2 regions of the Lactobacillus sp. ESL0785 genome follow, and region 2 is predicted to be linked to the other one. Evidence: riboswitches for the same ligand, from Rfam matches in the RefSeq annotation. Region 2 holds a riboswitch; the other holds the start of a gene.

Region 1 (15,181 bases), 550 kb from region 2:
ATTGAACATTCTGAAAAATCATTTATTATAGCTGATCATAGTAAACTAAATCATTCAGATATTATTACTTTTCAAAGATTAGATAAATTTGACTGTCTTGTAACAGACCCTGAAGTTACAAAGGAAGATATCACCAATTACTCACGATATATTAAAATGATTTATTAATTAGAAAACAGGCAATAACAATGGATATTACAATTACAGTTAACCCTTCAGTAGATCGGTTATACCAACTTAAAGAATTAAAAGTAGGTTCTCTTAACAGAGTACAGCTAATTAAAAAGATGGTCGGTGGCAAAGGAATTAATGCCGCACGTGTAGCGGCAAATTTAGGAGCAAAAACAACAGCAACTGGTTTTTTAGCAGGTTACAATGGACAATACATTTTAGAACAAGCACATAATGATCAATACATAGCAAATTTTATTAAAACAAATGGAAATACCAGAAATTGTTACACATTAATTCAAGACGATAACAATAAAACAGAAATTAATGAACACGGTGATTTTTTAAATTTAGATCGATTTGAAAGTTTACTTAAAACTATTAAGACACTAATACAAAATAATCATGTTTCAGCAATATCTTTAAATGGTAGTCTACCTCCAACCAAAATTAATAATTTTTATCCTAAGATTATCGCTTTAATCAGGCAAACAGATCCTAATATTAAAATTATTTTAGATACATCTGGTCAAGCATTAACAGACGTTTTAACAAGTAAAAATTTACCAGATTTTATTAAACCTAACGAACAAGAAGCTGCTGAATTATTAGCAGCAACAGTAACTCGTGATTGTCATAAACTTAAAAAAGAAATCACACATGGAATTTTAAATAAAGTTAATAATATTATTGTTTCTTTAGGAGACAAAGGTGCTCTTGTAAAGCATCAACAGCAATTTTATCAAGTTAAATTCAAGCCAGTAAAAGTAGTTAATACCGAGGGTTCTGGAGACTCTGTAGTTGGTGGTTTACTTTATGCTTTAGATCAAAAGTTAGATTTTTTATCTACAATTCGTTGGGCTATAGCAGCAGGTACTGCTAATGCCATGGAAACCAAAACAGGTTTTGTTCAACGAGAACGTGTTATAGATATAATGAAGTCAATTGAGTTAATACCAGTTACTGATTAAAAATATCTTTAACTACAAAAAACTACATACCAAAAAAGCACATTGATATTTTAAACAAATATCAATGTGCTTTAATTTTATTAAAAATCAATTTCATCTACTCTAAGTATTTCAAATAGCTATCTCTCATAATTCAAATGATATTTAATCGTATATGTTTTTTCTTCACCTTTTGCTAATTTTATTGCTGAAAATAGCCCATCACCCTTAGATGGAGCCAGTGTCTGTGGTTCAAGAGCAATTCCCTCATATCGCTTACCGATACCATTAGTTCTTACAAAATTCATATTTTGTTGCGTAAATGAATTTGCTGTAAAAACAACCAAGCCATTTCTAGCAGATTCAATTGCAACACTAATTTTAGATAATGGATCAGATAATACTGCAACTAGGTTATCTTTATCAGGTTCAACAGCAAAAATATCATCAAAACCCTTTTCTGCTGTATCATTCATTGCCGCAATAGCTTTATCTAAACTGGTTGGTTGGCGAAAATCAAAGGGCGTATCTGCAACGGTTACTCTATCAGCTAATGGAATTTTATTACTATCCAGTTTTTGAATTTGCTTAGCATTTATTTTTAACAAATGTTCCTTGACAGTATCATTTTTGCCCAAATTAAAATAAATATGTTGTGTAGGATTAAACAGTGTATCAGCCGTACTAATGGCACAAAATTTAATCTCAATAACATCATCCGCTGACAAAGAATACAAAATTTTAATTCGCATCTTACCTGGATAACCATCTCCTTCTTGAAGATGACTCATTTCAATAACATCATTGCCCGCAATTTGAATGATTTTTCCTTGCCAAATTTGACTATTAAAGCCATTAGTACCACCATGCAAATTAGTTTTTCCTTCATTCTGTGGTAGTTGTATTGATTGACCAGCAAGAATGATATTACCATTTTTAATTCTACCAGCTGTTCGGCCAATTGCCATACAAACGTAGTAAGGATTAGCAAGATAATCCTTACTATGATAATAGTTTAAAACTATATTCTGTACTCCTGTTTCACTCGGTATGTTAATTTCATAAATTGTTGCACCAAGTGTTAAAAGTGACAGAGTTACACCATTCTGATTAGTTAAACTAAGTTTTTGAATTTTATGTCCCTGATACTCATCAAAGTCTTTAATTGAACCAACAACTTTATTTTCCATTTTTACACCTCAAATTATAAAGGACTGACTTAACAGTATTACTGCAAATCAGTCCTAAATCAAAATTATCAAATTGACATTTTATTCAATATCACATAAGTCAACACCATAAAGTGCTGCCAAATCATGAACTTGATCCTCATTAGCAGCAAATGACATCACCGTATGGTGACCACCACCTGCTTGGATCCACTTAGTAGCACCTGCTTTAAGACCGAGCTTTGGTGTCCACATTTGTTTAGCAACAGGTAAATACGGCGTTTCCTCAGCCTTATGGCCGACAACTGGATAAGTTACGAGCTTAAAGTTGTGACGGAAATCAGCTAAAGTTACATCGACAGCATCACCCTCACCGCCAGAAAATACTAGACGAGCAGGATCATCCTTACCACCAATATCAAGTGGATGAACTTCAACCCGTGGCTTTTCTGAAGCAATTGATGGATCAACTTCAAGCATATGTGATCCCAAAATTGCTTCATGACCTTTACGTAAATCAAGAGTATAGTCTTCCATGAAGGCAGTCTTTGTATTATGGGTCATAATCTTAAAGATACGCAATAATCCTGCGGTCTTCCAGTCACCTTCACCAGCAAAGCCATAACCGTCCCGCATCATTAATTGAGCTGATAAACCTTGCAATTGTTTCATGCCATGCAAATCTTCAAAGTTTGACGTAAAGGCAGTATAATTACCACGCTCTAAGAAGCGTTTCATTGCAATATATTGTCTTAACTGATAACGAACTGTATCTTCAAAATCTTTCTTAGCCATATCACCTTGAACTAAGATATATTTTGACTTCAAGTCAGCATATTCATCATCAATTTCGGATTCTTTAACCTTGTTCATTTCAGCAACTAGATCGCCAATACCATAATAGTCAACGGTCCAACCTAATTGGATTTGTGCCTGAATCTTGTCACCTTCAGTTACAGCAACATTACGCATATTATCGCCAAACCGACAAATCTTAGTCTTAAATGACTCGTCATAAGCAACGGCTACATCTTCCCAATCAGCAATTTGCTTTAATACTTCTGGATCTTGCCAATGGCCGTAAATTACCTTGTTATGCTTATTTAACCGTGCATTAATATAACCATATTCGCGATCGCCATGAGCACTTTGATTCAAATTCATGTAATCAAAATCCATCGTATCATACGGAATATAATTCAAATATTGCGTAGCAAAATGCAGTAATGGCTTTTGTAATAGTTGCGTACCTCGAATCCAATTCTTAGCTGGAGAAAAAGTATGCATCCAAGTAATTACACCGGCCACATTATCATTGTAATTTGCCTCTTTCATAAACTTAGTAATTTCATCAGCAGTTGTCAAAACTTGCTTGAACACAATTTTATATGGCAAATTACCTTTTTCATTTAAACCAGCTACAATTTTCTTAGTATCTTCTGCAACTTCACGCAATGCTTCTTCACCATAAAGATGCTGGCTACCTGCAGCAAACCAAAATTCATATTTAGGAATTGTTAACATAATTAAAACCTCTCAATCAAATAAAATAAACCAATTAAAACCTTTATCTTTATATACCCTTTTCAATTATCAGCTATCACTTCCCATTCCGCTTCGCATGCGTTTTTGATTGGGCATTGTCTTGACCATAATAGGCATTCTGACCATGCTTACGGTAATAATGCTTATCTAATAAATACTGCGGCAACTCACTATTAGCATGCGTTAATTGCAATGTGTGGTAATCCTCTTCAGCTACTACTTCTAACACCTTGGCATTGTAAACTGCTTGGGCTGGCGTTGACCCCCAACAAAATGGGCCATGTTGACTAACTAGTGAACCAGGCGTTGCTTCATAATCTAAGCCACGTTCTTTAAAGGTACGGATAATAGCTTTACCAGTGTTGCCTTCATAATCCTCTTCAATTTCAGCTTTAGTTAATGCATCAGCTGCTGGAATCGCATTGTAAAAAGTATCAGCATGTGTTGTATTCATAGCTGGAATATCCATTTTAGCCGCCGCAAAGGATACTGCCCACGGTGAATGCGTATGCACAATTCCACCAATTTTTGGAAATTCATTATATAAAATCGTATGTGTTGGTGTATCACTTGAAGGGTTCATTTTGCCTTCTACTACTTCACCTTTCAAGTTAACAACTACCATATCTTCAGGCTTCATTTGATCATATTCGACACCTGATGGTTTAATAACAAACAAGCCGCTGTCACGATCAATTCCAGAAACATTACCCCAAGTAAAAGTTACTAAATCAAGTTTAGGCAGCTGCATATTAGCTTCATAAACCGTTTGTTTTAACTTTTCTAACATTAGTTCTCCTCGTCTTTCAATATCTCCGCACGATTTTCAAGATCAAGCGCTAACTTATAACGATCAATATATTTCTGTGCACCCTCAACGCCTTTAGGTTCCGGACTTAATGCCATTGTTTCTGAATTAAGGAAGACTTGATCATCTAAATAATCAGCAAGTGGTACATCAGCCTGCATCTCACTATATTTAGCCAGCACTGCCATTCCCCAAGGACCACCTACACTAGCATTAACCATCACTGAAATTGGCATATTTAAAATATTAGATAAAACTTGCTGCCCAACTACTGGTGTCTTAAAGAGTCCACCTTGAGCAATCATGACGTCAGTTTTAACATTTTCTTCATCTGTCAAAACATCCATCCCAATCTTTAATGGTGCATAGGCTGAATAAAGTTGTGCCAACATAAAGTTCGCTAAAGTAAAGTGACTATTAGGTATTCTAACCAATAATGGTCGACCCTCGTCAGTATTAGTTACTGGTTCACCTGAAAAGTAACTGTAATTAACCAGTCCACCAGCATCAGGATCAGATTTAGTAGTATTTAAAAATAAAGTACTATAAAGCTCATTAGAATTTAGATTTTGTCCTAAACTAGCCGCAAATTCCTTAAAAATATTGGCCCAAGCATTAATATCTGATGAACAATTATTAATGTGTACCATTGCGACCGGTAAACCATCTGGCGTTGCCACAATATCAATATCACGGTGTACTTTCTTTAATGGTTTATCTAAAACCACCATTGAAAATTCTGAAGTTCCTACCGAAATGTTACCAGTTCTTAATCGAACACTATTGGTACTAATCATTCCCGTGCCAGCATCACCTTCAGGTGGGGCCATTACACTGCCTGCTTGCAAAGTTCCAGTCGGATCAAGCAATTTCGCACCACGCTCAGTTAAATAACCAGCAATCTGACCGGCTTTCATAATCTTGGGCAAAATATCTTCAATTTTCCACTGATATTTTTTAACTAGTGGTAAATTGCTAAACTGCTGTAACATTTTTGAATTGAAACTTCCTGTTTTATCAACAGGAAACATACCAGAAGCATCACCAACACCAATATTCTTTTTACCCGATAGTTGCCAGTGAACATAACCGGCTAAGGTAGTAATGTAAGCTATCTCCTTAACATGCTCTTCACCTTGCAAAATTGCGTGATATAAATGTGCAATACTCCATCTAAGCGGAATATTAAAATTAAATAAGTGGGTCAACTCATTGGCTGCATCAGCAGTAATCGTGTTACGCCAAGTCCTAAATGGTACAAGTAAATGATCATGATGATCAAATGCTAAATAGCCATGCATCATGGCACTAATTCCAATTGCACCAATTTTTTCAAGCTTAACATGAAACTTACTGCTAACGTTGGCCGCAAGTTGTTGGTAACTTGCTCTTAAACCAGACCAAATTTCTTTATCTGAATATGTCCAGATACCATCTTTTAAACTGTTTTCCCATTGAAAAGTACCTGTCGCAATCGGTTTAAACTGATTGTCGATTAGTACTGCCTTAATTTGTGTTGAGCCAAATTCAATTCCTAAAGCAGTTTTTCCTGACTGAATTAATTCAGCTGTATCAGTAATATTCATTTTTTCATCCCCCAACTACTTTGCTTCTTTTAAGCCATGATTCATTCCTTCTTCTTCAATTTCCTCTAAAGTATGACCTTTAGTCTCTGGAACAAAGAAACGAACGAATAAAACACCCAAAATACAAATAACTCCAAAAATTGCGAAAACCATTTCTTGTGACATTGATGCTGTCATCATTGGAAATAACAGCCCTACCGCCCAGGAACCAATCCAGTTAAGCGATGAAGCAAGACCTGAAGCACGACCACGAATAGCCAGTGGGAAAATTTCGCCAACTAATACCCAAGTTAGTGGTGCCCAAGTAAACGAATAAAACGCAACATAGATACATAAGAACACAACAATCATCATTGGATTAGAATGTGGATTAATACTATTAATGATCGATGGCAATAAAAATGATAATCCCATAATTAAGCCACCAATCATTAACAAGGACCGACGTTTAAATTTTTCAGCAATTGCAATGTACACGAGTGAACCAACAACTAAAATAATCCCTTGAATAATTGGCCACATTAATGCTGAACTAGCAGCATTACCAGTAGCTTTTTCAACAATTAAAGGAATATAGTAAAAAATTGCATTAGCACCTTGAAATTGTTGAAAAGCTGCTACGCCAACACCTGCAATAACTAAATAACGATATTTACCACTAAATAAAGATCCCCAAGTAGTCTTTTCCGATGCCGCATTTTCTTTTGCCGATGCAGCTTTGATTTCCTCAATTTCACTTTCAATCTCTTTATCATCTTTTCTGATGTATGAGAGAACCTGTCGTGCCTCTGCTTCTTCACCATTCTTAATTAAAAAACGTGGTGATTCTGGTAAACGTAAAACACCGCAAAAAAGAATAATTGCTGGAACTGCCGCTAGCCCTAGCATAAGTCGCCAATTCCAAGGTTCAGGTAATCCTTTAAGCAAAAAATCCATAATGTAAGAAAGCAACATCCCAGAAGTAATCATCGTTTGATTTAACCCAGACAAACTTCCTCGAGCATTTGCAGGGGCCATTTCTGACATATATGCTGGAACTAACGCTGATGCAGCACCCACGGCTAGTCCAAGCAAAATTCTTATAATTATTAAATAAATCGAGCCATTATGCGGAGCAATCATTGACATTATTGAAAACAACGCAAAAATAATTGCCGAAACTAGGATCATTTTTCTTCTACCAAATTTATCAGAAAGTTGTCCAGCAGCGGCACCACCAAAAATAGCACCAAACATTACGGCTGAAGTAATCCACCCGACAATTGAAGCATTTGTTAAACTCCAATCTTTTTGCAAAAAGGGTAACGCTCCTGTCATAACACCAATATCATAACCGAATAAAATTCCACCAAAAGAACCAAAAAAATATATATATTTACTTGGTATTTTCTTTGTCTTTGCTACCACTTAAATTCTCCTCCGATCTTATACATTTCTGTAAGCATTTTCATTATAGCCTATTTATCTTATATAGCAATATCTTTTATAATTCATTCGAATAAATATAAGCGCATAAAAGTTGATAAAATACTTATATAGTGTATCCTTTAACCGCTTTTATAAAAATATTTATTTTTTATTGACACCTAAAAATAAAATAATTTAAAATAACTTGTGATATAATTACCTGTATTATCAACGTTTCTACATTACTATTTAAAGATAGTATTTTGTTTTTAATAGTTTACTATTTAATTTCAAACAAATTTAGGAGTATCACTTAATGAAAAGCGATTATTTAGTAATCAAAGAGAGCCTCAAAAAAGAAATAACTTTTGGTAATTTTAAAGTTAATCAAAAATTACCAACTGAAACAGAACTAATGCAGCAATTTAACAAATCACGTTATGCTGTACGTAAAGCACTCACTGCCTTGCAAGATGAACATCTAATTTATAAAGTTCAAGGTAGTGGGATGTTTATCCAAGACTGGAATAAGAAATGGCAAGTTAATCCAGAAAGTAAAACCATTGGCTTAATTTGCACCCATATTGCTGATTACATTTTCCCTAAAATCATTTCTCAAATTGATTCCAAAATTAGCGAGCAAGATTATTCACTTCTCTTGGCCAACACACATAATCAACCGAAAAAAGAACGTGAAAGTCTCATTAAAATGCTTGATTCTCAAGTCGCTGGCTTAATTGTTGAACCCAGTGAAAGTGCTAAGCCTAGCCCCAATTTAGATATTTATCAATATATTGCTAAAAGCAAAATCCCACTGTTGTTTATTAATGCTGAGTATCCAGAATTAAATTTTCCATCAATTGTTAACGACGATTGTGCTGCTGAGAAAAAATTAATTGAATATTTACTAAAGTTAGGTCATCAACATATTTTAGGTATTTTTCAGGTTGACGATCTTCAAGGTGTCCACAGAATGAATGGTTTTGTACGTGCATACCAAGAAATTGGGACTGACCTTGCGGACAGTAATATTATTATGTATAGTTCACATGATCGCTTTAACATTATCAGCAAAAAAATAAGCTTTTATTTACATAATGATCAACGACCCACTGCCATTGCTTGCTACAATGATAGTCTTGCTTTATTAGTACTTGACATGTTAAAAAAAGCAAATATCAAAGTTCCTAAAGATATTTCTTTAGTAGGCTTTGATAACTTTGATTCTGCCGCTTACTTAAATCCTAGTTTAACAACCATGAACTATGAACGTACTTCAGTCGGACAAGAAGCTGGTCGTGGAATATTAAAATTAATTCAAAAAAATCATATTCATTCTATTGTTCATCATCCTAAACTGAAATTACGAGCTTCTGTAATAAATCTCAAAGAATAGTAAGAATAGTATAAGGCACTTAATATTAATTAAGTGCAGCTATCTAAAAATGACACCAATGTCAATTTTTCGATTTCGACAACTAAATCATCCAAAAAAAGCCATGACTTCTTCTTAGTCATGGCTTTTAAACATGTATTTATGTAAGTGGCGATATTATAAATTATTAATCTGTTCTTCTAAACTTAACACTTCTAAAATATCAGTTGCACATTCTGCACCCTTATTACCGGATTTACCACCAGCACGATCAGTTGCTTGGGCAACAGTATCGGTCATCAAAACGCCAAACATTACCGGCACTGGACCATTAGCCGTTGCCGCTGCTAATTGTGATGCAGTACCTTCACAAACGTAAGTATAATGGTCAGTTTCACCGCGAATAACCGCACCCAAAGCGATAATGCCATCAACCTTGCCGCTTTTAGCCAAGCAGTTAACTGTCCGCGAGATTTCATACGCGCCCGGGACATGAACAACAACAATATTGTCACTAGCTACACCAGACATCTCTAACTGCTCAATAGCCCCACTAAGCAAGCGATCAGTTACAACACCATTGAATTTGGCAACCACAATTCCAATTTTTTTATCTTGTCCAGCCACCAATTTTCCTGTAATTTCTTTCATTTTAATCTACCTCATTTAAAATATGGTTCATTTCGTGCTTTTTGGTACTCAGATATTGTCTGTTTTCCTCAGTGAGACCAACTTCCATCGGAATACGTTCAACTACTTTAACGCCAAAGTTTTCCAGCTGTTCTACTTTATCTGGATTGTTAGTCATTAATTTAACTTCTGTGATGCCTTTTTGGCGTAAAATTTCGCCAGCAACATTATAACGTCTTGCATCAACTGGCAATCCTAATTGCTGGTTAGCTTCTACCGTGTTCATGCCTTCATCCTGCAACTTATATGCGCGTAATTTATTTTCAAGACCAATTCCACGGCCTTCTTGACGCAAGTATAAGACCGCACCTGAACCATTTTCTTCAATTTTAGTCAACGCTTCTGCTAATTGAGCGCCACAATCACAACGTTTGGAACCAAAAACATCTCCAGTTAAACATTCACTGTGCAGCCGCAGTAAAAGTGGTTCTCCTGCTTTAACTTCACCCTTACTAATTAGCAGTGTTGGTTGCTTTTCCGGATGTTTATTATCTTTAAAGCCTTCAAGTTGAAAATGACCATATTTAGTTGGAAAATCCACTTTAGTAACGGATGCAATTGCCAAATCTTTATTCTCTTGCCGTTTACGATATTCAATTAATTCTTCAATTGTTAAGTAAGGAATGCCTATTCCTTCTGCTAATGCCTTCAAGTCCTTACGCCGGGCCATCGTGCCGTCTTTTTTAATGCATTCACAGATAAAGCCAACTGGCGCAACCCCAGCTAAGCGTGCTAAGTCTAATGCTGCTTCAGTATGACCAGTTCGCTCTAAAACGCCACCTTCTTTAGCAACTAATGGGAAAACGTGGCCGGGATGATAAAAGTCTGCCCATTGACTATCTGGATTTGCCAACTTTTTAATTGTCTTAGCCCGATCAAAAGCAGAGATACCTGTTGTCGTCTCGATTGAATCAACACTCATCGTAAAGGCGGTGCCAAAAGTATCATTTGAACCTGTTTCAAGTGGGCTCAGCTGCAAACGGTCAGCGTACGCCTTACTCATTGGCACACATAACAACCCACGCGCTTTGGTAATCATTGTGTTAACCATTTGCGGTGTTACTTTTTCCGCTAAGCCAATCATATCGCCTTCAGATTCACGCTGCGGTGAATCTGCCACAATAACCAAGCCGCCATTTCTCATATGGTCAAGAATTTTGGCCATTTTTTCGTTTAATTCGTCCTTCATTTTTATCCTCCTAAAATTCTTTTTTCCAAGCCTGAATTTGCTTAACTGCATAACGACCAATCATATCAACCTCGATGTTAACGTGATCGCCAACTTGGCAATTAGCTAACGTAGTATTCGCAATCGTAAATGGAATTAGGCTAACACCAAAGACATCATTTTCTGCCATTGTAACTGTCAAACTAATGCCATCAATTGCAATTGAACCCTTTTCAACAATATATGGATCATACTTGTGGGGCACCTGGAAACGTAATTCGATGGAATTTTCTGTTTCAGTACGCTTAATTAATTCCGCTGTTGTATCAACATGTCCAGCAACAATATGACCATCAAGCGTGCCATTTGTACTAACAGATGGTTCCAAATTAACTAAACTGCCTTTGATTAGCTTACCTAAATTTGTCCGCTTCATCGTTTCGGGCATGACATCAACAGTAAACTCATCATTCTTCCATTCAGTTACCGTCAAACAAATACCGTTGACCGCAATACTTGCTCCAAGTGGCAGATTTTTTTGTGCCATTTTCGCTGAAGTAATCCCTAACTTCGCGTGCTTTTCTGTAATATCTAAACGCGTAATTTTGCCTGTACCCTGAATTATTCCTGTAAACATTTATTTTCTCCTTGCACAAATACGCACATCTTGACCTAATTGGTGGACATCAAGAAGTTGATACTGCTGTTTTTTAGTTAAAGCCGCACCAACAGCTGCTGGTAAGCCGGCACCACCTAATACTTGTGGAGCGATATAAGTAATAATTTTATCTGCTAAATCAGCGGCAATAAATTCGGCTTGAATTTGACTACCACCTTCAACTAGCAATGACTGAATTTCTCGCTGCGCTAGCAAGTCCACAATTTTTTCTGGTGTCCATTTTTCAGCTGTCAGGCATTCAACGTTTTCGCCTAACTTTTTGGCTAACGGCCGCTCACTCAAAAGCAAAATCTGACCTGGCAATTGGAATAATTGCTTAGTAAAATCAAGTTGATTGACATCCCGCGTGACAACAATCCTAATTGGCGGAATTGGCAAATTTTTAATTCTAACTGTTAGCTGCGGATCATCAATACGTAAGGTATTAGCCCCAATTAAAATTGCTTGCTGATTGCAGCGCAACTTTTGCACATCAATTTGGGCCTTGTCACCCGTCAAAAGTGTCCGGCTTTGCCCGGCTTCATTAATTTTGCCGTCAAGCGACATTGCATACTTGAGTGTCACAAACGGACGCTTTTTTTGATAGAAAAAGTTATAACGTTCATATAACTGGTCCACACCACCGATTACCGCAGTTTCAAGGCCGTACTCTTCTAAATATTGCATTCCTTTACCGCCAACAACTTGATGCGGATCAACTTGACCAACAACCACACGTTTAATACCTGCAGCCACGACCTTTTGACAGCACGGAGGCTGCTTACCGTAATGACTGCACGGCTCTAACGTTACATACAAGGTCGCTTCTTCTGCCAATTTCGGATCAGCTAAATGTGACAAGGTGTTAATTTCTGCGTGTTCTTTACCATATTGGTGGTGATAACCAGTTGCTAAGACTTGTCCGTCTTTAACCAAAACCGCGCCAACAAGCGGATTAGTCCAAGTCATTCCTTGCGCTTTTAATGCTTCATGGACCGCCATTTGCATATAATCTGTATCCTGCACTATTTTCACTTCCTAAATATCAAAAAAAGACCCCGTTGATTATTTCAACGAGGTCCAATTATTAACCAAATATGATTTCCGCAGTCTAAACTGACGCGAGTCAAATATTAGCTTAATTTATTCTTCTCCCATCCAGACTTTAACTGTCGGTGCTAGACTCACACTAGCTCCACCGCGATGTACGCGGGTCACGGACTTCAACCTTCTTTAAGTTGTCACCGTCGGTCAGGAATTACACCCTGCCCCGAAGAAACCGTATTCAATTACTCTGATAATACACTAAACGATAATAGTGAAATTGTCAATCACTTTTATAGAATCGCTTACATTATTTTCCTAAAAAAGAAGAGTCTGTCTTCCTAGGCTCTTCTTTTAAATTTTAATATAAATATTTCTTTGTTACTTCTTTAGGATCCATGCCCGACCGGATTTTCAACGACAATTCAATCGCCACGTCAGCAATAATCGATTGCGGATCAATTACATTATACGGATGATCTGGCGCTTTTTCCTGAGCTAGCGATAATTCTGTACAACCAAGTAAAATCACATTACAGCCATACTTATCATGCATTAGTTGCAAAATATGGTGGTATAGCTCACGATTGACTACACCCTTTTCCTTGATATTGGCATAAATTAGTTCGGTCACTAACGGCTGAATTTCTGGACCACCAAGCTCAACTTGTCGTCCAACTGCTTGAATTTCATCAGCATACAAGTGATCGTAAATCGAACCTTCAGTAGCAATTAACCCAATTTTAGCTTCATCCGGATATTGCTCAATAAACTGATGCACGGCAATGCGCATCATATGCAAAAAAGGAATATCTGTTAACTTAGCCAAATCATCATAAAAATAATGAGCAGTATTACATGGCATAACAAAAAAGTCAGGCTTTAACTTTGCTTGGCCTAATACATCAGCACGCAAATCAACCAAACAATTAGGTTGAGTATGATCCTTGATATACGCTGTTCGATCAGGAATTTGCGCATCATTCACTAGAATATAATTTAAATAATCTTGATCTTTGGTAATTTTTACCCGGTGATTCAGTAGCCGCACATAACTTTCAGTGGCAATTGTTCCCATGCCACCAATAATACTAAAAAAGTGCTTCATTTTTTTACTCTTTTACTTATTAAAATGTTCTTTTTGACCTTCTAATTCGTCAATTACTCGTTGAGCAACAACAATATCAGATGGATACGGCGTATCAACTCCGCGTACTTTTTGGAAACCATCAGCACCCTTGCCGCAAATTAACACAACATCACCAGTGTGAGCCATGCTAATTGCCTCATGAATTGCTTTCATTCGGTCTAACTCAATTGTAACTTCAACCTTAGTATGATCAATACCAGCATTAATCTCTTGTGCAATATCATTAGGATCTTCAAACCCCGGATCGTCAGCTGTCAAAAAGGCCTTGTCTGCATAAGCATTCAAACTTTGACTAAAACCCGGTCTGCGTGATACACCCTTATCACCTGGAGCACCAACTACCACAATAATTTTTGGATTATTAAATTCACGTTGCATAAAGCCCATTAAAGCCATCATCGATGCCTTGTTATGAGCATAATCAACTACCACAAGACCATGGTCTTGCGTCACTTCTGTTTGCATTCTGCCGGGAACAGTTACCGTGCTAATTCCCTTAGCAGCAGCAGTATAATCCATTCCAGCCAGACCTGCACCGATAATTGCAGCTGTTCCGTTTGATTCGTTAAAATCACCCAGCATTTTTAACTTGTAATCGCCAGCGATTTTTAACGCTTTTGCCTTGTCACTAGCACACAAAACTTGAAATCTTGTTTCTGCCAAATCACTCTCTTCAGACGAATAGCGAAAATCAATTGGCTGTTTCAGATTAGGATTAGAAAATTTTTCATCAGCAAATAAATAAATACTGTCTGGATCAGTGGTCGTTGTTGCCGCCGCATAAATTTCAGCAAAATGGTCACTTTGAGCATTAATAATACACTTACGCGCATTAACCATCAGCTGCAATTTGCAATGCAAATAGTCCGCAAAGTTAGGATGTTCATTAGGACCAATATGATCTGGCGTAATATTGAGGAAAAAGCCCAAGTCATAAGTTAAACCGAAAACCCGATTCTTTTTATAAGCTTGACTAGAAACTTCCATTACCAAGTGCGTCATCCCATTATCAACGGCACGACGCATATCCCGGAATAAATCCAATGATTCAGGTGTTGTTAAACTCGACTTAAAACTATCTTCAGGCTTAGTACCAACGACATCATTAACTGAAGAAATAAGTGCCGTTCTACCACCATTAATTTGGTCCAGCATCCCCTTTAAGAAATATGCCGTAGTCGTCTTACCCTTGGTGCCGGTAATGGCCACAACAAATAAATCATCTTGTGGAAAGCGGAAAAAGGCTGCCGACAATAAGGCCATTGCCTTAGAAACGTCGCGCACAATTAGCGCATGCATTCCTTTGCCTTCTGGATAAGGCTGCTCGGCAACATAACAATTAGCGCCGTTATCCTTAGCCATTGATAAGTAAGTCGGTCGAAAGCCTACACCCTTGCAAAAAAACAAGGTATTTGTTTGAATGTCGCGTGAATCATAGGAAACATACTCCATCTTGGTTG
Region 2 (15,181 bases):
AATTACTAGACCTGTTGGACAGAGATTGACTAAGCTAGAATTGAATAACAAGCCAATTAAGGATGAACAAACCTATTATTTGGCGGTTAATAATTACCGGGTAATGGGTGGTGGTGACTATCCAGAATATAGTAAGGATAAAATTGTACGAATAATTGATAAAGATTACGTACAGATGTTTCAGGAATTTCTGACAAGTAGTCAGGTGCAAGTTGATACTCAGGCTAATTATCAGTTTTATTAGTTAAAAAAGGCCACCGGTAATTTCTTGCCGGTGGCCTTTTTGATTGAAAGTTATTTAAGCTTAGTAAATTTGCTGTTATCCTTATTGGAGTGTGCAGTAATTGTTGGCATAATAATAGCAAATAACAAGCCAAAAATTATACCGACAATTACAGCATCTTGCAAGTTAAAAACATTTTGCGTTAATGGTGCAGCGATAAAACCCACGATTAACATGTAAACAACGCTCCAACAGATAGTCACTATATAACGACCCATAGTAGTTCCTTCTTTCATCCATAGTTGAATTTTAGCAAAATTTATGTTTGTTTTCAAACTAAAAAGGTGCTTTTTGGTATACTAATTTAAAGAAAGCTGGTGGGCAAGATGAAAGTTGCCGCGTTGCAAAATATAAGTTCATTTACGTTACTTGAAAGTCCGATAAAGGTTAAGGAATTACTGACAACAGCAAAAGAATTTGGGTATGAAGCTGTTGCGCTAACTGATATTAATTTTACTTATGGCCTAGTTAATTTCTATGAATTAGCGCAAAATGTAGGGATTAAACCGTTGTTAGGGATGCAGTTGCGGCTTAACGGCTTGATTGACAGTGCCCGGCAATATGACTTAATGGTCTTAGCCAAATCTGATGAGGGCTACCGTAATATTTTGCGACTTTCAAGTGCAATTAACTTGTTAACAGAAAATGGAACTAACAAAAAGATTTTAACATTGGCTGAATTAACAAAATACTTAGCTGAACTAGTAATAATTATTCCCGCCAATGATCATAGTGAGTTAGTTAATTTACAACGGCAACAAGAACAATTAGGTAATGATTTTGTCCGTAAGTTGTTAAAATTGATTCCTAAGTCAAGTACGACCTATTTGGGAGTTTATGCTTCAAAAGAGCGGCAAAATTATCTAGCGTATGTTACAACACTTGCTCGCCAATTTTCATTGCCGTTAGTTGCTGTTGAAGATACGCGTTATTTGCAGCCGCGGGAACAATTTTTAAGGAAGACTTTACAGGCAATTAAGCAGGGTAAGACCTTGCAAGATATTGAAGAATTAGCTAAACAAAAAGGTTCACATTTTTTACCCCAAGCAGTTGAATTGAGTACACGTTATCATGAATTTGATCTGGATGATGCCTTAAAGAATACTTGGCAAATAGCACAATCATGTCATGCTAAAGTCAATTTTCAAACGCCAGTTTTACCTAAATATAAGCAGAAAAAATTTGCAACTTCCAAAGAATACCTTACTTATTTGGCTCAAACTGGCTTGCAAAAACGTTGGGAGCACCAACAAATTCCGCATAATTATCAAAAGCAGCTTGATTATGAACTAAAGATTATTGACCAAATGGGCTTTAATGATTATTTTCTTATTGTGTGGGATGTGATTAATTACTGCCACCGCGTGGGAATTATTACTGGTCCCGGACGAGGCTCTGCTTGTGGCTCACTAGTATCGTATGCTTTAAAAATCACTGAAATTGATCCTATTCAGTATCATCTTTTGTTTGAACGGTTTTTAAATCCAGCAAGACACGAAATGCCAGATATTGACCTTGATATTCCAGATAACCGGCGTGATGACGTAATCCAATATATGTTTCAAAAATATGGCATGGATCATGCAGCCCAAATTTTAACTTTTGGCACTTTGGCGGCTAAGCAGGTTTTACGGGATACTGGGCGAGTTTTTGGATTAAGTGATGTAGAAATAAACCGATGGGTAAGCAGTATTCCGGCGGCAAAAAATAAAATCACGTTAAATGAAGCTTATCAAAATTCATCTGCGATGCGGCTATTAGTTGGTGCTAGTCCTAAAAACAAGCTGCTTTTTCAGACTGCTCGCAAGTTGGAAGGATTACCGCGGCATTTTTCAATTCATGCGGCCGGCTTGGTAATTAGTGATAATTCAATTGCAGGAATTTCTGGTATGCAGGCTGGGCAATTAGGAATTCCCCTGACCCAGCAGACTAAGAAGTATGTTGAAGCACTAGGGTTATTAAAAATTGATTTCTTAGGATTGCGTAATTTAACGATTTTAGGTGACACCTTAAATATGATTCATCGTGAAGGCATAGATTTGGATCCTAATCAAATTCCGTTGACTGATCCGCGTACCTTGCATGCATTTCAAGCAGGCGATACTGATCTTGTCTTTCAATTTGAGTCTAACGGTATCCGTGAAGTATTGCGAAAACTGCATCCAGATAATTTTGAAGACTTGGTTGCCGTTAATGCACTTTATCGGCCGGGTCCAATGCAAAATATTCCAACATTTATTGCGCGTAAGAAAGGGCAGCAGCGAGTTACATATCCAGATCCAACACTTAATAAGATTTTAGCGCCGACGTATGGAATTCTTGTCTATCAGGAACAAGTTATGCAAACAGCGCAGGTATTAGCCGGCTTTTCACTAGGAGAAGCTGATATCTTACGGCGGGCAATGTCAAAGAAAAAGCAAGGTGTAATTGAACAGCAGCGGACAAAATTTATTAATGGCGCAGTTAAAAGGGGGCATACTAAAGAGGTTGCTGAACACGTTTATCATTATATTGAGCAATTTGCCAATTATGGCTTTAACCGCTCACATGCCGTTGCTTATACTAAAATAGCCTTTTGGTTGGCCTATTTAAAGCTGCATTATCCAGCAGAATTTTATGCCGCTATGTTAAATTCAAACAGTGGTAATCATTTTCAAGTTGCAGATTATATCATGCACGCGCAGGAAGCTGGAGCCAAAATTTTACCGCCAGATATCAATCGCAGCGGCTTAGCTTATTCCGGCCGTCAAAAGCAGATTTTAGTCAGTTTAAAGGCAATCAAGGGGATTAGACTGGATTTTTTGAAAGAAATAATCAAACTGCGCAGCGAAAAGCGCTTTTCGTCACTAGAAGATTTTTTACGGCGGATAGATCCTAAATATCTTCAAAAGAAAATAATTCAGTCACTAGTCAAGGCTGGATGCTTTGATCAGCTTTATCCCAATCGCAAGGAATTACTGACTAATAGTCAAGAAATTATTGAAAATGTGCAATTAACTGGTCAAAACCTCGCACTTTCTGAAAGTTTAGGTGGTGTGCCAATTCAACGGACACCTGAAGCAACTAAGAGTGAATTAGCTAAAATGGAAACTGATGCGATGGGCTTTTCAACGATGACTTCGCCGCTGATTGCAGTCCAAAAGTATGCTCAACAATTTAATGCTAAACCATTAAATCAATTTGCAGTAAGTGATAATGGGATTGCCGTTGGTAAGTTAATACGCTTAAAGTCAATTAAAACTAAAAAAGGGCAGACAATGGCTTTTGGCATTTTCGCAGATACAAGTAGCAAACAAGATATTGTTATTTTTCCTGCTGTTTATGATAAAATTCAGGTAAACCTTAAAGAAGGTAATATTTATTTATTGGGAATTAAGGTTCAAAGCGATCGGTTTGATTCCAGTAAAAAGCAGTATGTTCTAACTAATCTAAAAGTGGTTAATTTTTTAGGCTAAGATAGTTTTTTGCGCAAATATGAGCAAGTCAACAATGTTAACGCTAACATCGCTAAAGACCGACAAAATAGGAAAAATAATTAATTTTTGTGAGATTTTTTACGAAAAGAATGTTAAAATTTAGGGGATGTGAGAAAGTACACAATAAATCTTGATGAGGTGAATTCATGAAACGAATTGGTATTTTGACTAGTGGCGGCGATGCTCCTGGCATGAATGCAGCAGTTAGAGCTGTTACTAAGACTGCTATTCATCACGGACTCGGCGTTGTTGGTATTCGTTACGGCTTTGCTGGATTAGTTGCTGGTGACTTTATTCCGCTTACTGCGAAAGATGTTGACCACAAAATAAGTTTAGGCGGCACTTTTCTTTATAGTGCTCGTTATCCTGAATTTGCACAAAAAGAAGTGCAAGAAAAGGGTGTTGAGCAATTAAAGAAGCATGGTATTGATACTGTGATCGTTATCGGCGGTGACGGCTCCTATCATGGTGCATTAGCTTTAACTCGTTTAGGTATTAATTCAATTGGTCTACCGGGAACAATTGATAATGATATTCCGTATACTGATTACACGATTGGCCTAGATACAGCATGCACGACAGCAATGGATGCAATCGATAAGATTCGCGATACTGCCAGCAGTCATCACCGGGTGTTCATTGTTAATGTAATGGGCCGTGGATGTGGTGATATTGCGATGCGCGTTGGTTTAGCCAGTGGCGCAGATGCTATCGTGGTTCCTGAACGCGATTATGATGTTAAGGAAATTGCAGCAACGCTAAAGAGTGGCTTTTCAGATGGTAAGGATCATGGTATTATCGTATTGGCAGAAGGCGTAATGAATGCTGCTGACTTTAAGGCAGAGCTCTTAAAGTACGGTGATTTTGATGCTCGAGCTAATGTCTTAGGTCATATGCAGCGTGGTGGATCACCAACTGTTTTGGATCGGATTAATGCTACGAAGATGGGTAATTATGCTGTTAAATTACTTCTCGATGGTCAAGGCGGTTTAGCTGTCGGCATGGAGAATGGACAACTTAATACTCATGACATCTTAGATTTGTTTGATAGCAAGCATCACAGTGATGAAACATTGTTAGACATTAATGAAGAAATGACTAAGTAATTAGTCGATTTTTGGGGAGATTTTTTTATAATGAAGAAAACTAAAATTGTTAGTACGTTAGGGCCAGCTTCAAATGATATTGAAACGATTACTGCTTTAGCAAAAGCTGGTGCAAATGTATTCCGGTTTAACTTCTCGCATGGTGACCATGCAGAACACCTTTCACGAATGAAGATGGTGCGCCAAGTTGAAAAGGAAACTGGTTTAGTTCTTGGAATTGACCTGGACACTAAGGGTGCAGAAATCAGAACTACTGAACAAGAAGGCGGCAAGTTTACCATTAATACTGGTGATACCATCCGTGTTTCAATGGACGACTCAAAGAAGGGTAATAAGGATAAAATTCACGTTACTTATGAAGGTCTTTATGATGATACACATATTGGTGGACATGTCTTAATTGATGATGGCTTAGTTGATCTGCTCATTACTGATAAGGATGACAAGAACCGCGAATTAGTTTGTGAAGCACAAAACACTGGTGTTATCGGCTCAAAGAAGGGTGTTAACGCACCTGGTGTTGAAATTCGTCTCCCAGGAATTACTGAAAAAGATACTGATGACATTAAGTTTGGTCTTAAGCACGGTATTAACTTTATTACTGCTTCATTTGCTCGTAAGGCACAAGATATTTTAGATATCCGTAAGTTATGTGAAGATGCTGGCTGTGACTACGTTAAAATTTATCCGAAGATTGAGTCACAAGAAGGTATTGATAATGCCGATGAAATCTTGCAAGTTTCAGATGGTTTAATGGTTGCTCGTGGTGACATGGGTGTTGAAATTCCATTTATCGATGTTCCGTTTGTCCAAAAAGATTTAATCAAGCGGGCAAATGCTTTAGGTAAGCCAGTTATTACTGCTACCCAAATGCTTGACTCAATGCAAGAAAATCCACGTCCTACTCGTGCTGAAGTTTCTGACGTTGCAAATGCCGTTCTTGATGGTAGTGACGCAACTATGCTTTCAGGTGAATCAGCTAACGGTCTTTATCCAGTTAAGGCTGTTCAAGCAATGGCTGAAATTGATGAAAGAACGGAACGTGAATTACTTAAGCGTAATACTTTAGCTTTACAACGTTTTGAAGCTTACAAGGGTTCAAACGTTACTGAAGCTATTGGTGAGTCAGTTGTTCGGACTGCTCAAGAATTGGGCGTTAAGACAATTATTACTGCTACTAACTCAGGTTACACAGCAAGAATGATTTCTAAATACCGGCCTAATGCTGATATTTTAGCTTTGACTTTTGACGAAAAGGTTCAACATTCATTAGGTATTACTTGGGGTGTTCAACCATTATTGACAGAAAAGCCAAAGTCAACTGATGACATGTTTGAAGTAGCTGCTAAAGTTGCTAAAGAACATGGTTATGTTAAAGATGGTGACTTGGTAATCATCGTTGCTGGTGTTCCAGTTGGTGATTCAGGTACAACTAATTTGATGAAGCTGCAAATTATCGGTAGTAAGCTTGCACAAGGCTTAGGTGTTGGTAATGGCTCTGTTGTTGGCAAGACTGTTGTTGTTAACAGTGCTGAAGAAGCTAATAGCAAGGTTCAAGAAGGAGACATCTTAGTATCTAAGACTACAGATCCAGATTACATGCCTGCAATTAAGAAGGCTTCTGGTTTAGTAGTTGAAGCATCTGGTTTAACTTCACATGCTGCTGTTGTTGGTTTGTCATTGGGTATTCCAGTTGTTGTTGGTGTCACTGACGCCACTGAAAAGATTACTAGTGGTACAACGATTACAGTTGATGCTCGTCGGGGAGCTATTTATCAGGGTGAAATTTCTAACCTGTAATTTAAGATAATTAATTAAAAAATAGTCAGCTTAGGTGCTGGCTATTTTATTTTGCGGCAATTTCTTTTATACTAGTAAAGATAGAATTATGTAAAATTAGGAGAAGTGACTATGCTAGGCACGATTGAAACAGGTAAAGTAATTGATCAAAATGAAGACGCATATTATGTTCAAATTGATGGGATCACTTATGAGTTAAAGCGTAAAGAAATTACGCAAGAAGAAAAACCACAAATTGGCGATGATGTTCGCGGCTTTTTATATGATGATAAGCAGCATAATCGTGAAATGACCCAGTTCTTACCCTTTGCACAAGCTGACCAATATGGTTGGGGTAAGGTCACGGATGTGAAATATAATTTAGGTGTTTTTGTTGATATTGGGCTGCCAGATAAAGATGTTGTCTTGTCTGTTGATGATTTACCCTTTAATAAAGATCGCTGGCCGCGTAAGGATGATCAATTATTAGTTCATCTTGAAACGGATGACAAGAATCGTGTTTGGGCAAAATTAGCTGATGAAAATATTTTTGATCAATTGGCGGCACACTTTCCTAACGATATGAAAAATAAAAATATTTTTGGTACTGTTTATGCTAGCCGGGATCTTGGTGCGTTTGTAATTACTAAGGAATATTATTTGGGTTTTGTGCATTCATCACAGATGGCACGTCCATTGCGGCTAGGTGAGCAATTTAAGGGACGTGTTGTTGGCATTAGCCAGTATGGCCGGCTTAATCTAAGTAGCCTACCGCGAGCTTTTGAAGAAATTGATGATGATGCCCAAATGGTCTTAATGAGTTTACGACGAATGAATACCAAAACCTTGCCGTTTTATGATAAGTCTGATGCTCAAGAAATTAAAAATTATTTTGGCATTTCAAAGTCAGCTTTTAAGCGGGCTCTAGGTCACTTGTTAAAAGCAGGCTATATTGCTGAAGATAAAGTTGCTGGCACAATTAGTTTAATTAACGATCCTAATAATGAGCAAAATGAATAAGCTGCAAGAACAGGTAGAAGATTATCTGCGTTATAGTCAGATTGAACGTGGTTTAAGCGATAATACAATTACTGCATACAGGCAGGACTTAATGGAATTTGTTAATTTCTTACATGAAGAAAATTTAACTACATGGCCGACAAAGGCCCTGGATATTGATGCTTTTTTAGCACAACAGCACGATTTAAATAAGGCGACAAGTTCAATTAGCCGGATGATCTCAAGTTTAAGAAAATTCTATCAATGGTTAGCACGGCAAAATATTCAAAAGCTAAACCCAATGTTAGAAATTGATCCGCCAAAAAAGGAACATCGTTTGCCGGTGGCATTAACAATTACTGAAGTTGATCAGCTGTTAGCACAGCCAGATATTCACCAAAAGTTGGGTTTGCGTGATCGGGCATTATTGGAAACTTTGTACGCAACGGGGATTCGGGTTAGTGAATTGATCAATCTTAAGTTTGATAATTTACATGAAGATTTAAAATTGCTTAAGGTACTTGGTAAGGGCTCTAAGGAACGTTTAATTCCGATTAGTGCGGTCGCTATTTCTTGGATTCAGCGTTATCAGACAAAAGTGCGAGAACCTTTACTCCTAAAAGCGGGTAAGGCAAGTGATTATATTTTTCTGAATAATCGCGGCGGCAGTTTAACTCGGCAAGCTGTTTGGCAAATAATCAAACGTTATTGTCGTATGGCAGGAATTGCTAAAGATGTCACGCCCCATACATTACGGCATACGTTTGCGACACATTTATTAGAAAACGGTGCAGATTTGCGTGTAGTTCAGGAAATTTTGGGTCATTCGGATATTAGTACAACGCAAATTTATACTAATTTATCGCAAAAACATATTTTGCAGGTTTACGCTAAAACTCATCCGCGAACTTGAATTTAGGTGATCAAATGTTAATTGAATGTAAAAATGATAAGGAAAAAGTAGCAATGGGGCTACTTTCTTATCTGCCAGATTTTAAAAATTTAGCAAATTTAAAGGATGAAATTGCCTTAAATAAAAATAGCTCTGAATTTCAGCTTTATCTCTATCGCGGAGATGATGCTAACTTTGTAGGGGTCATTGGAACACAGAATAATGCTGCTTTTGTTATAATTCGGTATCTTTCATTTGCACCGGATTATCGCAGTCACAAATATGAGGCTGCAGCGATTCGTGAACTTGCAGCCAGTAACCCTAAGAAAAAGATAACAGCTTTGCCTGAATATACTTATCTGCTTAAATATTTAACGGAAAATAATAACAATGAGTGATGATTTAACTTTAGAATTACCTAACTTTGAGGGGCCGCTTGATTTATTATTGCATCTAATTAAGTCACAAAAAATCGATATTTATGATATTCCAATTGCTCAAATAACGGAACAGTATTTGGCGTATCTGCAACAGATGCAACAACTTAATTTACAAATTGCTGGTGAATACTTTGTAATGTCAGCAACTTTATTACGTATCAAGTCCCAATCATTGTTACCGCAAAATGATTTTATTGATGAAAATGAAGTGGAAGAAGATCCACGTGATGAATTAGTACAGCAATTAGTACAGTATTCGCTCTTTAAAAAAGTTTCAGCATATTTCAAAAAGCGGAATGAACAAGTTCCCATTACTGCGGCTAAAGAAGCAAGTGTGCCACAAACGCAAAAGGTGCAGCCGCTGCCACTAGGTCAAATTACGGCAACAGAGTTAGCTAACACTTTTATAGTGGTTTTACAACGATTGAAAATTAGAAAGCCTGATCTGGTGTCAGTTAAAGTAAAAGAAACGCCAATTACTAAAATGATCACTTTTTTGGAAACAAAAATTGCTCAGCACAACAAAGTTAGTTTTTTTGCTTGCAGCGATCAAATGAAGAGTTTATCCGATATTATCGGTCTTTTTTTGGCGTTGCTTGAACTTTGCAAAAAACAAAAAATTAAGGTTAGGCAAATACGTACCTTTGGCGATTTAGAATTAGAGGGAATTAAGATTAATGGTCAGTAAAATCGCACAGTTAGAAGCTCTTCTTTATGTAGCCGGTGACAATGGCATTGCTAGTAAAAATTTATGTGAATTATTGCAAGTCGGGCAATCAGCCTTGCGGGAATTAATCAAGAGCTTGACAGACAAGTTGCAGCAAAATTCAGATTCAGGTTTGCAAGTGTTGCAAATTAACGATAATTACAAGCTTACAACAAGACCAGAAGTTGGTCCTACGGTTGCTAATTATTTTCAAAAGGATTTAACTAAAACGTTGAGTCAGTCAGCTTTAGAGATTTTAGCGATTGTTGCGTATCGGCAACCGATAACACGTGTAGAGATTGATGAAATTCGCGGTGTTAATTCGTCAGGAGCACTGCAGACACTTATTTGGCGAGGGTTAGTTAAGATTAATGGTAAAAAAGATGCACCGGGACACCCCAATGTTTATGTCACGAGTGATTATTTTTTACAGTATTTTGGTTATCAGAGTCTTTCTGACCTGCCGCTGATTGAGGATTTTGCTGATGATAATATTAATGCTGAAGGTGAAATAGATTTGTTTGCAGCTAGAGGTCAAGCGGATAAGGGTTTGGCTCAGGCTCAAAAAGGAGATAGATAATGACGTTACAACGTTTACAAAAAGTTATTGCGGAAGCTGGGATAGCTTCTAGACGGAAGGCCGAAAAATTAATTACAGCAGGTCGAGTGACCGTTGATGGTCACACTGTGACCCAATTGGGAACCAAAGTTGAAACTTTCAGTAATATTACTGTTGATGGTGAGCCAATTGAGCGTGAAAGTCTGCATACTTATTTGTTTTATAAGCCGCGCGGCGTAATTTCGACAGCTAGTGACAATAAGGGACGAAAGACGGTAGTTGATTTCTTTAGTGAGTTGCCATACCGGTTATATCCTGTTGGTCGGCTCGACTATGATACGTCGGGGCTGTTGTTAATGACTAATGATGGTGAACTAGCTAACTTATTGATGCATCCACGTAATAAAGTTGCTAAAGTTTACGTTGCTAGAATTGAAGGTCAATTGCTGCCAGAGGAAATTAAGCAGTTAACTCACGGGGTTGAATTTGATCATCATCGGAGTAGTCCGGCAAAGGTTAAAGTTATTCGCACTGATAGAAAGCGTAATCGGCAAATTGTCCAGTTGACCATTCATGAGGGTCATTACCACCAAGTTAAGAAGATGTTTAAGGCTGTTCACCACCAAGTTGAAAAACTGGCCCGAGAAAAGTATTCCTTCTTAACACTTGATGGATTAATTTCTGGTCAATATCGTGAGCTATCACATGAAGAAGTTGACAGACTGAAACATGTAGATTAGTATAGAATTGTTAATTAAATAAAAGTTTGTTGTCTTCAGGGCAGGGTGTAAATCCCGACCGGTGGTGCGAGTCCACGACCCACGTGAGTGGTTGAATCTTTTAAGATACCGATAGTTAAAGTCTAGATGAAAGAAGACAGACTAAACTAGAAGAGAAGACAAGATCTTACTTTTATTAAGTCTGTTGCTTAGAAGCGACAGGCTTAATTTTTTGGAGGTAGGATCTTGAAGAGTAGAAGTTCAAATAATTTGGCTAATATTATTGCCTATGCATTGATTGGTACAATTTCGTTTGTATTAATGGAATTGGCGTTTCCGTTACCGATTGCTAGTTTTTTGAAATTTGATTTCTCAGATGTCATTGTGACTATCGGTACTTTTCTGTTTGGCATTGGCCCTGGGATTTTTATTGCTGTAATTAGAATGTTAATTGATTTAATTGTTAAGGGTTTTATGTTGCCTAGCATTGTAGGACAACTAGCAGCATTACTGGCATCGATTTCTTTTGCCTTGCCATTTTATTACATGACCAAGAATGTAACAGCTAATGAAAAAGGTATTGTTAATCGTCATTTAAAACCAATTTTGGGCATTGTTTTAGGAATTATTGCAATGACAGTTGTTTTGGCAACACTTAATTTTTTGATTTTGACACCAATGTATGCTGTGACAACAATGCCTAAGCTGCCAGCAATTCATGGTTATGCCGGATTACTTAGTTTTACTGAAAAAGTGTATTTAGGGCAACTCTTGCATATTCCTTCATGGAATGCTTATCTTTTTGGCATTATTGTACCGTTTAATTTACTGAAAGGCTTAATTAACGGGGTAGTCGTTTACTTATTATTCGAAACAGTTTTACGTAGTTTGAAGCCATTTGTTCAAAAACACTTTAATCTTAAAAAATAATTTTTTAGAATAATAGAATTAATCGGTCATGCAAATGACCGATTTTTTTGCGCCAGATAGCTATTAAATATGCTAAAATTAAGCAAGTTAGGTGCAGGGAGGTATTTTTGATGAAGCAAAAACAAGAAAGGCTATATGAACATTATCAGCGGCCAGCTGAACCTAGGACCGCTTGTTATAAGTCAACATCTAAAGGCTGGATTGTTACTATTGTAATTTTGCTGGTTGTAATTGTTGCGCTTGTACCTGTTGTTCATCATTTGGCTGCAAATAGCAAAGCTGGAAATCAAAGTAGTCAAAGTAATCAAGCAGTTGAGTTGCAGCGTTCGCAGTCTAAAAAGCAGCAAAAAGTCAAAATTACCGCTAAAAAGTCAAAAATTAATGGCAAACGTCGGCAAAAAATATCGGCAAAAAAGCGCCGTAAGAAAGTTAAGCAATTAAAGCAATATGTAGTTCAAGATGGTGATTCTTTAACAAGTATTGCGCAAAAGCATCATCTTGATGTTAGCAGCTTGGCGCAGCTTAATAATATTGACGTTGACAGCCAAATAGAAACCGGACAAACTCTGCGGTTAAAGTAAATTTTAGAAAGGAGAGGGACTAACGCGTCCCTTTTTGATTGAATGCAAGTAGCAATTGATGGACCAGCTTCAGCTGGCAAAAGCACAGTCGCAAAGATTATTGCGCAAAAGTTGAATTTTATTTATATCGATACGGGAGCAATGTATCGCGCATGTACAGTTATTGCTCGCGACAATAAATTAGATTATGGGGATGAGGCTGCGATTTTAGCTGCGATTGACCGTGTGGGGATTGAATTACGATCAGTTAATGGTGAGCAAAAAGTTTATGCTGGAAATAAGGATATTTCGCTTGCAATTAGGACACCAACGATTTCCGCTAATGTTTCGCAAGTATCAGCATTAGCCGGTATACGGACAAAAATGGTTAGTTTACAACGGCAAATGGCTGGTAAAGTTGACGTTATTATGGATGGCCGTGATATTGGAACTACAGTTTTACCTAATGCAGAAGTTAAAATCTTTTTGGTAGCCTCGCCGCGATCACGTGCTGAAAGACGGCTGCATGATTTTCAGGAGCGTGGCATTAAATCGACTAAAACAGTTGCTGAAATTGAGCACGACATTGCTGAACGTGACTACAAAGATTCACACCGTAAGGTTTCACCGTTAAAAAAAGCGCCAGATGCGGTTGAAATTGACACTACCACTATGTCAATTGACCAAGTTGTTAGTGCAATTTTGGCTGAAATTAAAAAAAGTCAAAAAAAACTATAAAAAACGGGTTAAAACAGTAGAAAAAAAACTCACTTTCATTTAAAATTAGATTATGATATTGGGAGGTAAATAATGTCAGAAAACAGTAATCAATTTTTAGATGCATTGAAACAAATGCAAGGAGTTGAGGTCGGAGATATCGTCGATGTAGAAGTATTAGACGTTGAAGACGGCCAAATTGATGTCGGTGTTGAAAATGCCGGTGTCGAAGGTGTAATCCCTCGTCGTGAATACACTTCAGATCGCAACGCCGATTTACGTGATCTTGTTAAGCCAGGAGACAAGCTTAAGGCTTTAGTTTTGAGAAAAGCTGGTGGCGACAAAGAAAACGGTGAGTTCTTCTTCTCAGTTACTCGTCTTAAGGAAAGAGAAGCCTATGACGAATTACAAAAGGACTTTGAAGCAGGCAAGACAATCGAAGGTACAGTTACAGCTTCAGTTCGTGGCGGTTTATTAGTTGACGTTGGTACAAGAGGATTCTTGCCAGCTTCACTTATTTCTAACCGTTATGTTTCCGATCTTAAGCCTTACATTGGTAAGACAATGAAACTTAAGATTACCGAAATTGATCCAAGTAAGAATCGTCTGATTCTATCACACAAGGATTTAATTGAAGAAGAACGTGAAGAAGCCTTTGATAAGGTAGCATCACAATTAGTTGTTGGTGATGTTGTTGAAGGTAAAGTTTCTCGTTTGACTAACTTTGGCGCTTTTGTTGATGTTGGTGGTGTTGACGGTTTAGTCCACATTTCAGAAATTTCATATAAGCACGTTGAGAAGCCTAGTGATGTACTTAAGGCTGGTCAAACTGTTAAAGTTAAAGTTATTGGTATTGATGATGATAGACATCGCATCTCCCTTTCAATCAAGCAAACTGAACCTTCTCCATTTGAACAAGCTACAGCAGACTTACATGAAGGTGATATTTTCGAAGGTGAAGTTAAATCATTGACTAACTTTGGTGCTTTTGTTGAAGTTGCCGATGGTATTCAAGGTTTAGTTCACGTTTCAGAAATTTCATACAAGCATGTCGATAAGCCTAGCGATGTTTTGGAAGTTGGTCAAACTGTTAAGGTCAAGGTTTTGAACATTGATCCAAGTGAACGTCGGATTTCACTTTCAATGAAGGCAGCTGATTCTAAAGGCTCTGACAATGAAGGTTCTCGTTCACACAGTTCATACAACAATAGAAACTCAGTTAACAAGAAGTACATGAGTAATGATGATAGTGGTTTTGCTTTAGGTGACATTATTGGTGACCAATTGAAAGACCGTCGTTAATTACAATAAAAAAGCCGACTGCATAGCCGGCTTTTTTTATTTTATAAAGGAGGCTGAGAAATGGTTTTACCAGTAGTTGCAATTGTTGGCCAGCCAAATGTTGGTAAATCAACGCTTTTCAACCGGATTATTAATGAGCGCTTGGCAATCGTTGAAGATAAGCCGGGCGTTACACGGGACCGTAATTATGCGCAAGCTGAATGGATGGGACATAAATTTGATCTCATTGACACAGGTGGGATTACCTGGGAAAATGGTCGAATTGAAGATGAAATTCGTGCACAGGCAGAAATTGCGATTGATGAAGCTGATGTAATTGTCATTTTGACCAGTGTTACTAACCATTTAACCGATCTAGATGAACGAATTGCCCATTTACTTTATCGGACCAAGAAGCCGATTATATTGGCAGTTAATAAGGCAGATAATCCTGAGCAACGAGCCGATATTTATGATTTTTATAGTTTGGGTTTAGGGGATCCCGTTCCTGTATCCAGTGTTCACGGTACAGGGATTGGAGATTTACTTGACCGAATTGTTAGTGAATTGCCTAAGGACTTGGCTAAAAAAGATGAAAGCGAAATTTCTTTTAGTGTTATTGGCCGACCAAATGTTGGTAAGTCATCCATCGTTAATCGCTTAGTTGGCGAGGAACGTGTAATCGTTAATAACGAAGAAGGAACAACTCGTGATGCCGTTGATAGTCCATTTAT

What was found. A riboswitch is a leader RNA that binds a small molecule or an ion and turns the genes downstream of it on or off. The one in region 2 is predicted to bind FMN.
Region 1: it holds a riboswitch for FMN, as region 2 does, so the genes downstream of both, ribD (bifunctional diaminohydroxyphosphoribosylaminopyrimidine deaminase/5-amino-6-(5-phosphoribosylamino)uracil reductase RibD) here and OZY43_RS04030 (ECF transporter S component) in region 2, are expected to answer to the same signal.

Annotation. Positions count from the first base shown of each region.
Region 1 covers NZ_CP113916.1:258,274-273,454, reverse strand. Annotated here, with positions in the region: gene OZY43_RS01385 (DeoR/GlpR family DNA-binding transcription regulator) at 1-168, shown strand, start outside; gene OZY43_RS01380 (hexose kinase) at 189-1,142, shown strand; gene OZY43_RS01375 (aldose epimerase family protein) at 1,262-2,311, opposite strand; gene araA (L-arabinose isomerase) at 2,393-3,814, opposite strand; gene OZY43_RS01365 (L-ribulose-5-phosphate 4-epimerase) at 3,891-4,625, opposite strand; gene OZY43_RS01360 (FGGY-family carbohydrate kinase) at 4,625-6,229, opposite strand; gene OZY43_RS01355 (sugar porter family MFS transporter) at 6,245-7,636, opposite strand; gene OZY43_RS01350 (GntR family transcriptional regulator) at 7,953-9,032, shown strand; gene ribH (6,7-dimethyl-8-ribityllumazine synthase) at 9,189-9,662, opposite strand; gene ribA (GTP cyclohydrolase II) at 9,664-10,890, opposite strand; gene ribE (riboflavin synthase) at 10,901-11,506, opposite strand; gene ribD (bifunctional diaminohydroxyphosphoribosylaminopyrimidine deaminase/5-amino-6-(5-phosphoribosylamino)uracil reductase RibD) at 11,507-12,553, opposite strand; FMN riboswitch at 12,670-12,809, opposite strand; gene OZY43_RS01325 (amino acid racemase) at 12,933-13,679, opposite strand; gene OZY43_RS01320 (UDP-N-acetylmuramoyl-L-alanyl-D-glutamate--2,6-diaminopimelate ligase) at 13,692-15,181, opposite strand, start outside.
Region 2 covers NZ_CP113916.1:812,156-827,336, forward strand. Annotated here, with positions in the region: gene OZY43_RS03975 (bifunctional UDP-sugar hydrolase/5'-nucleotidase) at 1-244, shown strand, start outside; gene OZY43_RS03980 (DUF2929 family protein) at 295-501, opposite strand; gene OZY43_RS03985 (DNA polymerase III subunit alpha) at 610-3,738, shown strand; gene pfkA (6-phosphofructokinase) at 3,906-4,865, shown strand; gene pyk (pyruvate kinase) at 4,896-6,665, shown strand; gene OZY43_RS04000 (S1-like domain-containing RNA-binding protein) at 6,777-7,664, shown strand; gene xerD (site-specific tyrosine recombinase XerD) at 7,648-8,556, shown strand; gene OZY43_RS04010 (reductase) at 8,571-8,933, shown strand; gene OZY43_RS04015 (segregation/condensation protein A) at 8,926-9,663, shown strand; gene scpB (SMC-Scp complex subunit ScpB) at 9,653-10,261, shown strand; gene OZY43_RS04025 (pseudouridine synthase) at 10,261-10,980, shown strand; FMN riboswitch at 11,008-11,122, shown strand; gene OZY43_RS04030 (ECF transporter S component) at 11,203-11,889, shown strand; gene OZY43_RS04035 (LysM peptidoglycan-binding domain-containing protein) at 12,000-12,470, shown strand; gene cmk ((d)CMP kinase) at 12,513-13,187, shown strand; gene rpsA (30S ribosomal protein S1) at 13,260-14,468, shown strand; gene der (ribosome biogenesis GTPase Der) at 14,529-15,181, shown strand, end outside.